One region of the Shewanella sp. SM32 genome, then DNA from elsewhere that is predicted to be linked to it. Evidence: riboswitches for the same ligand, from Rfam matches in the RefSeq annotation. Region 1 holds a riboswitch; the other holds the start of a gene.
What was found. Region 1 has a riboswitch for thiamine pyrophosphate ahead of thiC (phosphomethylpyrimidine synthase ThiC). Riboswitches for the same ligand answer to the same signal wherever they lie in the genome.
Positions count from the first base shown of each region.

Region 2: another riboswitch for thiamine pyrophosphate. It lies ahead of L5M10_RS12060 (TonB-dependent receptor); the one in region 1 lies ahead of thiC (phosphomethylpyrimidine synthase ThiC).

Region 1 covers NZ_JAKKRO010000011.1:47,923-54,631, reverse strand. Annotated here, with positions in the region: gene L5M10_RS06640 (bifunctional hydroxymethylpyrimidine kinase/phosphomethylpyrimidine kinase) at 1-296, opposite strand, end outside; gene thiC (phosphomethylpyrimidine synthase ThiC) at 299-2,386, opposite strand; TPP riboswitch at 2,588-2,686, opposite strand; gene L5M10_RS06630 (hypothetical protein) at 2,854-4,245, opposite strand; gene trhA (PAQR family membrane homeostasis protein TrhA) at 4,740-5,423, shown strand; gene L5M10_RS06620 (tRNA-uridine aminocarboxypropyltransferase) at 5,556-6,152, opposite strand; gene L5M10_RS06615 (NUDIX hydrolase) at 6,301-6,709, opposite strand, start outside.
Region 2 covers NZ_JAKKRO010000025.1:38,345-45,053, forward strand. Annotated here, with positions in the region: gene L5M10_RS12035 (PaaI family thioesterase) at 1-475, shown strand, start outside; gene L5M10_RS12040 (YcfL family protein) at 645-1,040, shown strand; gene deoD (purine-nucleoside phosphorylase) at 1,341-2,045, shown strand; gene tsgA (MFS transporter TsgA) at 2,096-3,271, shown strand; gene L5M10_RS12055 (Crp/Fnr family transcriptional regulator) at 3,339-4,019, opposite strand; TPP riboswitch at 4,217-4,355, shown strand; gene L5M10_RS12060 (TonB-dependent receptor) at 4,410-6,629, shown strand.

The sequences.
Region 1 (6,709 bases):
TGAGTTTGATCTGCCAGTAAGCCGATTTTAATTGCTTTGGGTGGCAAGTCTGAAAGCAAAGTCGTCAGCTGAGCCATTAACATCGCCGCTGATACGGGCTCGACTAAAGTGACTGCTACTGAGCTTTGCGCCGTCACTGTGGTGATCACGCAGCAACCGTGACAGCCCAAATCTTGAATTGTCGCCAAGTCCGCCTGAATACCGGCACCGCCGCCGCTGTCTGAACCGGCTATGGTCCAAACAAATGCGGGGCGAGCGGTATTCATGGGCGAATTACCCCCATGAATACCCGACATAATTAGGCTTCCTCTGCTTCGGCGACAAGCTTGTCTTTCACGTGATAGATCTCGGCGCCCGAAGCAGCAAATTGTGCCGATTTTAGCGCCATTGCCGCTTCCAACTCCTGCGGCGTCTTGACTGTGACTTGCATGGCTTGGTCAGCCGCTTCAACTTGATCCGCCTTCGCTTGTGCCGCCTCTAAGCCAGCGGCATAGGCGCGCACATCTTGGGTGATTTTCATCGAACAAAATTTAGGGCCGCACATAGAGCAAAAATGCGCGACTTTAGCGGATTCCTGCGGTAAAGATTCATCGTGGTAAGCGCGCGCGGTTTCAGGATCGAGTCCTAAGTTATATTGATCTTCCCAGCGGAATTCGAACCGCGCCTTTGCCAGCGCATTGTCACGAATTTGCGCACTCGGATGACCTTTGGCCACATCGGCGGCGTGGGCAGCAATCTTATAAGCAATCAAACCTTGCTTAACATCTTGTTTATTCGGTAATCCTAAGTGTTCTTTTGGCGTGACATAACACAACATAGCGCAGCCATACCAAGCAATCATGGCCGCGCCTATGCCGGAGGTGAAATGATCATACCCAGGTGCGATATCGGTGATTTGTGGGCCAAGGGTGTAAAACGGCGCTTCGTCGCAGTGAACTAACTGCTTGTCCATGTTCTCTTTAATGAGCTGCATCGGGATATGTCCCGGTCCTTCGATAATGGTTTGCACGTCGTATTCCCACGCGATTTTGACTAGATCACCTAAGGTTTCAAGCTCTGCAAACTGGGCGGCATCATTGGCGTCGGCAATTGAGCCTGGACGCATACCATCACCTAAAGACAGGGATACATCGTAGGCGACGCAAAGCTCACAGATCTCACGAAAATGGCTGTAGAGGAAGTTTTCCTTATGGTGGCTCAGGCACCATTTGGCCATGATTGAACCGCCGCGGGAAACGATCCCAGTAACACGTTTAGCCGTCATCGGCACATAACGCAGCAGTACACCAGCATGAATAGTAAAATAATCAACACCTTGCTCCGCTTGTTCAATCAAGGTATCGCGGAACACTTCCCAGGTTAAATCCTCTGCCACGCCGTTCACTTTCTCCAGCGCTTGATAAATAGGCACAGTGCCGATGGGCACTGGCGAATTACGGATGATCCACTCGCGGGTTTCGTGAATATAACGACCCGTGGATAAATCCATGACAGTATCTGCACCCCAACGGGTTGACCAGACGAGCTTTTCCACTTCTTCCTCGATGGAAGACGTCACCGCCGAGTTACCGATATTGGCGTTCACTTTCACCAGAAAATTACGCCCGATAATCATAGGTTCGGCTTCGGGATGGTTAATATTCAGCGGAATAATCGCGCGGCCACGGGCAACTTCGGCGCGGACAAATTCGGCGGTAATCGGTTCGCCGACTAAGGCACCAAAGGCTTCGCCCTTGGCTTTACGATTGAGGATTTCATCCTGTACTTGCGCAAGTACCATGTTCTCGCGGATCGCCACATATTCCATTTCTGGCGTGATAATCCCTTGACGGGCATAGTGTAATTGACTGACACGTTTGCCCTGCAGCGCTCTGCGTGGGCGGACAATGGCACTCGAGCCTGCCTCAAAACGCAGATGATCTAAACCGTCGTCGGCGAGTCTTTGTTGGGTAAAGTCTGAGGTCGCGCAGGATAATTGCTCTGTGTCGTTGCGGGCTAGGATCCAGTTTTGTCTTAATTTACCAAGGCCTAGACGCACATTGATGTCGGCCTCAGGATCGGAATAAGGTCCGGCGCAATCGTACACGCGGATTGGCGGATTTTTTTCCATGATGGGCGCATCATCTGTGCCGCCGACCAGGGTGTCAGTCTGCAGAATTTGCCGCATGCCAACGCGAATATCGGCACTGGAACCTTCGAGGTAAATCTTTTGTGAATTAGGATGTTGCAGCGGCGCTAACGTATCGATAAAGGCTTGGGCCTGCGCGCGGGTTTCGCGGCGACTCGGCGCCTTAGGCACGGTTGATTGACTAGGCACTGTCACTTCTAGCGATGTGCTTTCTCTAGAAATAGCAGCTACAGCTGGGTTTGGGTTTGAACTGGACATAAGCAATCTCACGTTAAAAAATGGAGTTGCTTGTCTGGAGAATTGAGTTGTTGATAGCTGGACATGGCAATCAACTTTTGTGGCCAACACTGGCTTCAAAAATTGAGTTACCCTGCTCAATAACGATTAAATCTAAACATTAAGGCTTAAAACACTGCTGAGTTAGCAGGTGTTCAAGCCGTCTATTTTGGCGATTTAATATGTGTTATTACGCTTGTTTCCTTCGCAGGTTTTAACCTGATCAGGTTCAACGGATCCCGAATAAACGGTCTCAGCCAAGAGGCACTCCGACAAGATGAGTGCGCAGTATAGACAGAAGCGGCAGCAACAAACAAGGAAAAAAGCAATTAAAAACCTTAACCACCAATCCAAAATAAAGATTCATAATTAATTGTTTTTAATTGATTAAATAAAATAAAACTAAAAAAGATATAATTAGCATGAAAATAAATCACAAAAGAAAGTCACTATTTATGGGGTTTGAGCATCATTTTGTTTAATCGAGATTGAATGGCATCATCAATAGCTTGATTGATTTTTTTGCCACTGCAGTTAATGGGAAAACCTAAATTTTCGGCGTTAGGATTAACTTGAGTGCCGACTTGTACCACGCGATAACAAGTATCCCCTTTACGCACAATACGATTTGGGTCTAAGGGTAAATCTAGACTCGTTGTGTCACCGAAATCATCGGCATTAGGGACAAATAGCACCTCCATCTCTGGGCTCATTTCACTCATATTCGATTTCCGGGTGAACTTATCGGCCTGTTCAATGACGAGATCATCGAGCGCTTGCTCGCGCTGACGTTCAAAATATTGCTGCGTGAATAAACTCATGCTTGAGCTTGTCGCTATTGTGATCTCACCTTCTGCTGCAGGCGAGCTCTTAGCGCCAAGCTGCGGCTTTAATTCTGAGGTATCCAACGTATTCGTTGGTTTTATTGCCATCGTTTCAGTGGGTTGTTCATCACTTGGGGCAATTGATTGAGTTTTCTTTGATTGAGTTTTCTTTGATTGAGATTGGCTCGATTGAGTGATGTTCGGTTTAACCGTATCTGGGTTCACTTTTTCTGATTCTACTTTTTCAGAGACGGCCTTTTCGGGTGCTATTGTTTCAGGCATGACCTTTTCAAGTATTGGCAGAGGCTTCACTTGAGTTTGAGGTGTGGGAACAATTGTAGGCGTAACAGAACTTGTCGCTTCAGTCTTATCCTCGGCCTTTATCTCAGTTTCGGACTCTGAGGTTTCGGCTTTCTCTACCGCGGGAGCATAAATAAAGTAAGCCTTGATCGCTGCCACTTTAGGGCCACGACTTTCTATTTCCTTCAATCCGAAGGGATTTAACTGCGGGCGCCACAAAATACAGATAAGTAAAAATAAACACGCATGCACTAAGACCACAAAAAATAACAGACTTAATTCTTTGAAATATGGCTGACGAGCACGTAAAACGGATCCCGTCCCCAATCCCTGAGCACTAGTTTGTATCATCCCAGACAGTTCAGGTTTGGATTCAGACTCAGGAACCAATTTATGTTGATGTTGATCTTGATGTTCAGCATGGATTTCTTGCAGTACCAAATCTTGGGTTTTATCTTGAGCTATGCCTTTGATGTCATGCTTAGAGGCTGAATGACCTGCATCGCTATTGAACGCTAATGGCTCCGTATCAGTGGTAAAAACAGGCGTTTGAGCAGCATCCAGTTCACCGAGCTGATGATCAAAGGCGATAAAAGTCTCACCTTCTGGCGATGTGACCGAAATCAGCAAAGCACTATCGACATCATCTCCAATCGCTATCGCTGTAGGAGATGCTGTCAATAAAGGCGCGGCCTTGGGTTGATGTTGAAAAGGCAAAATCCATCCTTAGGTTTTGTATAGTATCCATTGATTTCAATGATGCTTAACGTGGAACGATTACACTCTAATTCAATATCAATCCAATATCGGGTTGTTGAATATTGAAAGCGAATTATCTATTGATTGCATTTACTTACGAGTGCTCAACGCAGATTAGAGGAGGCAAACAGAGCAAAGTTCAATGCGAATGCAACCTGCTACAAGCACAGTACTTTACGCCAGTGCTTGATAAGCCACTTGCCAGTTAAGACAAATAAGGCTGGGAATTGGGATCATAATCGCGCTAAATTGAATGTTAAATCTCACGTCTTGAAGCGAGTAGCATCATCAATGCGATGCACTGATGGGAGTGCAAGACGGCGTTAAAAATCTAAAAGATGAAAAATAGAAGCCAACCATAAATTTAAGCTTACAAGTGTACGCTAAAATATGGTGATTTATTTTTCTAACTGATAGACTCAGTCATTATCGTTTACGAGTGTGTATCTACCATGTCGAGTCAAAGTGTTACCGAACAGCCAAACACAGTTAAAAACCTGGTAAAATCTGGACCATATAGTATCAAAGAAGAGATCGCTAACAGTGTATCCCATGGCCTAGGTGTCATTGCGGGGATTGTGGCATTGGTCCTCATGCTGCTTAAAGGTCAAGATCACCTAACGCCAATTCAACTTACGGGCGTAACCATTTATGGTGCGAGCATCATAGTGCTTTTCCTATGCTCGACGTTATATCACAGCGTTAGCCATTCAGGCTGGAAACATAAACTGAAGATCGCCGATCACTGCGCTATTTACTGTTTAATTGCAGGAACTTACACACCTTTGATGCTGATAAGCTTACAAGGCACGCAGTCGATAGTGATTTTAACGGCCATTTGGTCGCTTGCAATTGGTGGGATCCTATTTAAGACACTGTTTATTCACAAATTCAAAAAGTTAAGCTTAGTCTTGTATCTCGCTATGGGTTGGCTATGTGTCACTGTGATGGGCGATTTAACGGCGGCGATGTCAGAGGTAGGCTTTAATCTATTGATCTTAGGCGGGTTATTTTACACATTAGGGGTTGTATTCTACGTCGGTAAACGCATTCCATTCAACCATGCCATTTGGCATTTGTTTGTGCTCGGCGGTGCCATGAGTCACTTTCTGTGTATTTATCTGACTGTTATTTAACTGACATTGATTTAACTGGCTCTAATTTAAATGACTATGATTTAACTGACGGTGATTTATCTGTGGGTCAAAGCTAAAAGTCGTTAATTATCTATTTAAGCACTTCCTCGAACGCTCTCTCGAACATCGCAATCAAGTACGGCTATTCAATTCAGTAAACAGCGACGCTAATAGCGTCGCTTGTTCTTCTCTGCCACACTGGCGCCAAAGCGCAATAATACATTCTGCAGTACACAACCCCCCTTCTTGCTGATTACGCCGCAATATAAAGGCGGATTCTGGCATAAGTGGCGGCAAACTGACTCGTGCGGCTGTTTTAAGATAGGGGCTCTGGCGCAGCATCTTACGTGCCTCCTGCCAAGTCGCATCTAAAATCACCACTTGGCTCGGCATTCGTTGTGCTGCTATGACTGTGGATTGCGCAGGCACTAACAAGGCTTGTGCGTTCGAGAGCGCTGGCTCAGCTAAGGGGTTAATATCAGTGGGCATAGCAAACTCAGTATCACTTGCAGGAAACAACAGCTTGGCTTGCTGCGATGCCAACATAGCCACTAAATCGTTATCAGGTGCCGTTCTCGACCAGACGATGCTTTTCACCTCTTCAGGGAATGCGGCTAACGCGAGTTGGCCAGTATTCGTTTTGCGGGTTAACTCGCGCTCGTGGGTCAATAAAATAATCTGCATTGCCTTCCTTGCTGCGGCAAAAGAATGAGAAATAACATTAAACATCTAGCGATTTTAGGAACAGGCTCGAAGCAGTATCAGCTTAAAAGATCAGGTTAAAATAACGACGTTTAATCGCCAACCAAACCCTGCTCACTCAGTTATGTGTGAAATAAAATCATATATTAAACACATGATTTAAAAATGATAAAACTTACAAACATTCCAACACTATCTGTTTTAGCAGAAAAGTTTCACGTTCTATTGATTGGCCTTTATGGGGATGATTACGCTGAATATCTTCATTATGGGCGATAGCTTGATGAATATTGAGCCATTGAGGTCGCATGCCATTTTTAATCTCATGGGCTTCTAATCGAGTCTCACCTAAACCACGCTCGCCCAATGTGATGTCAATACGGCACACATAACAGAATGACTCCATGTGCACTACATTCGCTCCTTCACGGTACCAAGGTCGAAACTCTTCATAGCGACCAAAAGGGGCTAACACTTGAATGTCTAAGGCACCGGTTTCTTCCTGTAGCTCGCGGATCAGTCCATCTTCGAGACTCTCGCCATCATCAATTCCGCCTCCGGGTAAGCTGTAGTCGCGGTATTTT
Region 2 (6,709 bases), on a different contig from region 1:
AGATGCCGCCAGTAAAACTCAAAACGCACAGGTTAAAGCGCCTATTGATGTGCAAGGCATAGTTAAACGCGCCACTGAACTTAATGATTTTGGCCATTTACTTGAGCACGTTCCCTATGCCAAATTTATTGGCATGAAGGTGGAGCGTTTTGGTGATGAACTGATTTTTAAATTGCCCGCTAAAGATGACAATATCGGTAATCCTGTGTTGCCCGCCATTCATGGTGGTGTGATTGCGGGCTTTATGGAAATGTCGGCGATAGTGCAGTTAATGGTATTTATGCAAACGGCAAAGGTGCCTAAAGTCGTTGATTTTTCAATCGACTATTTACGTGCAGGTCTGCACAAGGATAGTTTTGCTGAGTGTCGTATTACCCGTCAGGGTCGACGAGTCGCCAACGTGAATATTGATTGTTGGCAAACCAATCGTAAGCAGCTTATTGCTACGGCACGGGCACATTTTTTGATTGATTAATCTGATTAAGTTTAGATTGATGAAGCATGACTGATTCACTATTTTAGATTGAGAATGCTTTATTTAACCTATGTTATTAAGCATGAGTTCAGCACTGTTCGATTAGTTTGTCGTTTAATGGGAAATGATGCGCTAGCTGCGTATTTTGTGGCGTGACTAGGAGAAATATATGAAACAAGTTTATACAGGGTTATTACTGGCCGCAGCGCTTACCTTAGGTGCTTGTGCCTCACATACCGCAGGGATTTCAGTGAGTTCACTGGGTGAAACCCGCGTCGATAATTCCAGCTTTGCCCGAGATATTGCGGTACAGAGTGTGGATGCACGCCGAGTCGGTGATTTAGTGCAGGGCTCAGCGTTGATTGTTAGCAAATCCTCGTCCGATATGCGTGTGCAATATAAATTCACTTGGTACGATGCCAGCGGTTTTACTATCGAAGATGAAGCGACCAGCTGGAAATCGGTGAAATTACACGGTAAACAGCAATTGCAAGTCGGCGCTGTTGCACCTAATGCCCAAGTGGTTAAATTTGATGTATACGTGCGTGAAACCTTTTCAAACTAAGCTTGAGTTTACTTCTGTTTAGTTTATTCCGTGTTTAATTGATTTTTTGATATTAAACCCGTTCTAAAAAGGCTTACTTCTTTTAAGGAGTAAGCCTTTTTATTCTTTTTACATCAACTTTCAATGACCTTAAGGTCACTCAAATGTTATTAGCTTTCGTCTTTTTCACCTTGAAAGTTGCGATAAATTACCCATTTTTAAGCAAAAAGGTTTACGGCAAGATGAAATCCGGACTTTAGTCCTAAATACATTCAGTGATTGGGCACTACTATCAGCATATTACCACATGAGGATAGAAAGATGACTGCTCATATTAATGCTCAACCTACTGATTTTGCTGAAACTGTTATTATGCCGGGTGATCCACTCCGTGCTAAATATATCGCTGAAACCTATCTCACCGATGCCGTAGAAGTCACGAATGTTCGCAATATGCTTGGTTACACGGGCTTTTACCAAGGACAGCGCATTTCCGTTATGGGTCATGGTATGGGTATTTCATCTATGGTGCTCTATGGCCATGAGCTGATTAATTATTTTGGCGTGAAACGCATTATTCGTATTGGCAGTTTAGGTGCAACACAAAAACATGTACAAATGCGAGATGTTATTTTAGCCCAAGCCGCAGGTACGGATTCACCTACTAACGCTAAGCGTAGTAGCGGCTACCAAATGGCAACTTCTGCGACCTTTTCTTTATTGCATAAAGCCTATACAACAGCGAATGAGAAAGGCATTAGTGTAAAAGTTGGCAATATCTTTAGTGGTGATCTTTATTACGATCCCGATGAAGATATGATCCCTGCACTTGAACGTTTTGGGGTATTAGGTATTGATATGGAAGTGGCGGGGCTTTATGGATTGTCACACCAACAAGGTATCGAATCATTAGCCATTTTAACGGTATCGGATCATTGTTTAACCGGTGAAGAAACAACGGCCGAAGAACGCCAACTCTCTTTTAATAATATGATCGAGCTCGCGTTAGAAACCGCCCTCAATTAGGTTTAAAGCCATCCTTTGAACCCTTAGCATTTCACTTATGGAATGACATAATGAATAATAAAATTACTTTAACAGCCATCAGTTTTCTCGCCAATTTTATTATGGCGGGCTTTGCGACCCAATTTGGGATGTTGATTGAACCCATAGCTGAGAAATTTGCCGCTAATGTTAACGAAGTTGCATCAATCTTTTCATTGCTCAATGGTGGTGCACTCGCGGGGACGATTGCAGCATTTTTCTTTATTGAAAAAATGGGTATCAAAAGAATGACCTTGATAAGTTACAGTCTGGTTGCTCTTTCTGCTCTGGCTTTACATTTAACCGGTTCCCTACAAGTTGTGATGGTAGCAATGACCTTAATTGGTTTTTGTGGCGGTATCGGTTTATGTATTGCAGGTACGATTGTGGTGTCTGTGTGGCAAGAGAAATTACAAAGCACAATGTTAGTGGTGCAAGATGCGACGTTTAATATTGCAGGCGTTATTTTTCCATTGATAACGACTTATGCATTAACAAGTTCATTATCATGGAGTTATAGTTATTTAGCCGTGGGTTTAGTGGCGTTCGGTACAGTCATTATTACCTTGTTCACTCATTTCTCTATTTGCGAGCAATCTTCTACAACACAAGAGAAACAACAGTCTGAATGGAATCTCGGCATTATTAGTGGGGGTATTGGTTTATTCTTAGGAATGCTGGCTTTATATACTTTTTTAACTTGGGCACCTTTATTTGTAAAACAAAAATTTGATATCCCGTTTGAAGATGCCGGTAATATTATTACCCAGTATTGGTCCGCTGCGCTAATTGGGGCGTTAATTTCGACTGTGATTGTGACTCGTGTAAAAATTCACCATTTCTTAGTCGGTATTATTGCTTTAGCTATGGTGATCACCGCTGCCATTGTCAGTACCAATAATCTTAATTGGATAGCTTATTTAACCTATGGTTATGGTTTTGTATGTGCCGCGCTTTATAATGCATTTATTGCTTATGGCGTGTCTTTTGTAAAAAAAGCCAGCAGCAAAAATGTGTCATATATTCTTATTAGTGGAAGTGCAGGGGCGATGTTTAGCCCAGCCATCAGTTCTTTCTTTGAACGTATTATCGGATTACAAACAGTGATGTACGTGATTCCTTTGCTTTACGCAGCGATATTTATGCTATTGATCGTTTCAAGTCGGATGAAACCGGCTATGGAACAACACTCGCCATCGGTAAGTTAATTTACCTGTGCATCCATCCCACACTCGGTTGTTAAATTAAGTCGAGTGTGGGTTATGTTGAAAGCGGTTATATACCTGCTTCAACAAATTTCTTGAGTGCGTTGAGATCACAAATCCGAATGCTATCTTTTTTCCGCTCAATTAAGCCTCGTTCCTCAAGATTTTGTAGTGCCCGACGGTAGACTCGGTCGGTAGTGCCAAATCGTTCAGCCTCTAAATAGCGTTTACTAAAGCCATCTACGGGCAAGTCATTTAAGTATTCATGGTAAATATCAAATGCCACGTTATAACTGATGGGATAGAGCAGTCGCCGAGTAAAAATATCCACTGTGTCTTGGTAGTCAATCGCAATTGCACTAGCGAAAAATAGCGCGAGTTGAGGATGCTGACCGAGGCAATGTTGCAGTTTTTCAGCGTTAATCAACATGATTTCTAAGGGTTCACTGGTAATAATGTCTAGTTGACAGTGGTACTGGGTGAAGAACTCCATTTCGCCAAACAGCTGTGAATCACAATCAATAGTACCTAATTGAAAACACCGACCATTTCTCGCGGTATGGCCGAGTGATACGCGACCTTGCTTCACCAATACAAGTGATGCCATCGCTTCCCCCTGCGTCATGAGGTGAGCGCCTTTTTTGAGCATTTTTATTTCGCTGATACAGCTAAGTACAACCGCTTCAATAAGTGGATAGTCTTGCTCCCATCGCTGGCTATAACGTCCTTTCGATAAAGGTTTTAGCTGCATCGACTATGATCCTCTTACTGTGTTCGAAATTGCGACCTTCTATAGCATTATCATGATAGGCGGTCAAATGGACGAAAGGATTTAGGCGGCTACTAAAGATATTTTCATCATACGAACTGAAGGGCAGTGGTTTTCGCGACATTTAATTGAATCGCAGAGATAAGAGTGCCCACTTTTTATTTCCGTCATGTATACTAGGCGCCGCCAAGGGGTGTTTGTTGTGCATTAATGTTACTCTGATTTTAACGTTAACGGCTGTAAACTGAGATGTCATCTGACGAACCCTTAGAACCTGATCCGGCTAATACCGGCGTAGGAATGGGCCAATTAACAGCACACTTCTGAATCGCTTATTCGTTGCCGGATCTCAAACATTATATTTGAGGTCCTATGTCAAACCGTAAAACGTCAAACCATCAATCCCCATTTTCAACCGTATCGCCAAGCTTATTTTTAGCCCGAGCGCCGCTGGCATTTGCCATCGCCGCAGCGCTGAGCACCCCTGTTTTTGCACAAACCGACGCTATCGATAAACCCGATCCCAGCACTGAGATGGAAGTCATGGTGGTGACGGCGGATTTTCGCAGCTCAAGTTTAGAAAAAATGCCTTCAAGCATTACCGTTATCGACAGTCAAAAAATTCAAGATGAAAGTGCGCAACACTTTGAAGATCTGCTTAATTCTATCGCCAATTTTAACTGGTCAGGTGGAAGCTCTCGGCCGAAATATTTTCAAATTCGCGGTGTAGGGGAACAGGAACAATACCAAGGCGCACCTAATTCTTCCGTGGGTTACATCATAGATGATATCGATTTATCCGGTATTGGTATGGTGTCGAGCATGTACGATTTACAGCAGGTCGAAGTGCTTCGTGGACCGCAGGGGACGCGTTACGGCGCGAATGCTTTAGCGGGACTGATTTATCTGAAGAGTAACGATCCAACTGATGTGTTTGAGCATGGCGGCGAAGTGTCGTTAGGCGATGATGATTTGCGCACGTTTAGCGGTTTCAGTTCTGGCCCATTAACGGATTCTGGCAAGCTGCTTTATCGTGTGTCAATGCAGCAGCACCAGCAAAATGGTTACCACGATAACCTGTATTTAGACCGTGATGATACCAATGGCCGCGATGAATTCAGCGGCCGCGCTAAGCTGCGCTGGTATGCGACAGATGATTTGCAGTTTGATTTAACTGTGCTGCATGCCGATTTTGATAATGGCTATGATGTGTGGAGTTTAACCAATTCACCAACCCAGACAACATCGGATCAACCGGGTGTCGATAGCCAACGCACCACAGGCGCGGGTTTTAAAGCGACCTATTCCGGCGCCGAAAACTTCGAATTAACTTCGTTAACCTCTTTTGCGAATACCGATCACCATTACAGTTACGATGGCGATTGGGCTAACTCAGAATATTGGGCCTCTAAGCAATGCAATGATGACAATGGCAATCTGGCGCCGTGTCAATACGATTATTTTTGGGATAAAACGGGTCAGCGTAAAACCGCGTCGCAAGAGTTTCGCCTAAGTTCTACCGAGCAGGGCCGTATTTTTGCAGAGAGTACTGATTGGTTGCTTGGTGTGTATGCCATGAATCTGAAAGAAGATAACCAATTGTATTCTGAATACAATGCTTGGCCGGATGAAGTCTTAGACTCAGAGTATGAGGCGACAAACTATGCACTGTTTGGTCAGCTCGATACGGATTTGGGCTCAAATTATGCTTTATCTGTGGGTCTACGTTTAGAGCGTCGCAACAGCCATTACTCTGATACGAATAACGATAATTTCGACCCGAGCGAAACTATGTGGGGCGGTCATATTGCTGTGAGTAAAGTGCTGAACGACTCACACAATGCTTATGTCCGAGTCGCACGCGGTTACAAGGCGGGCGGTTTCAACATGACTTTGCCAGTCGAATTGAACGATAAAAAAGAGTTTAGTACTGAGACGCTCTATAACTATGAAATCGGCCTTAAATCCCATTGGTTAGCGGGACTTATCGATACTAATTTGGCGCTGTTCTATATGGACAGACAAGATCAACAGGTGGCTGCATCACAGCAAGATCCCGATAAACCACAGCGTTTTATCTTGTTCACTGAAAATGCAGGCAGTTCGAATAACTATGGCGCTGAGTTAGATGCAACCTGGTATGCCACGGATAATCTGCAAGTTTACTCAAGCTTAGGTTGGTTAGAAACGGCCTACGGTGACTATCAGTATCAGGACAAATATGGCACTGAGGTGGATTTAACTGGCCGCGATCTAGCCCATTCTCCACACGTTACCTACAGCCTTGGCGGGACTTATCGTGCCAATTCGGGTTGGTTTGCTAACCTGAATCTTAGCGGTAAGAGTGAATTCTATTATTCAGACAGCAATGAATCCCGCTCTGAGCCCTACACTATCGTCAATGCCCGCGTAGGTTATGAGGCGAGCGCATGGTCGGCATATTTATGGGGACGCAATCTGTTTAATGAAGAATACGGTGTGCGTGGCTTCTATTTTGGCAATGAGCCAGATAACGGTTGGGCGGAAAAGCAATATATTCGTTACGGCGATCCGCGTCAGATTGGCGTAACCTTTAACGTTAAGTTTATGTAATAGCTCATTTTAAAGTGAGCACAATCATTTAAGTGTAACTGAACTGTAGCCCAGTGTTTGGGCTACAGCCTTACTTCAGA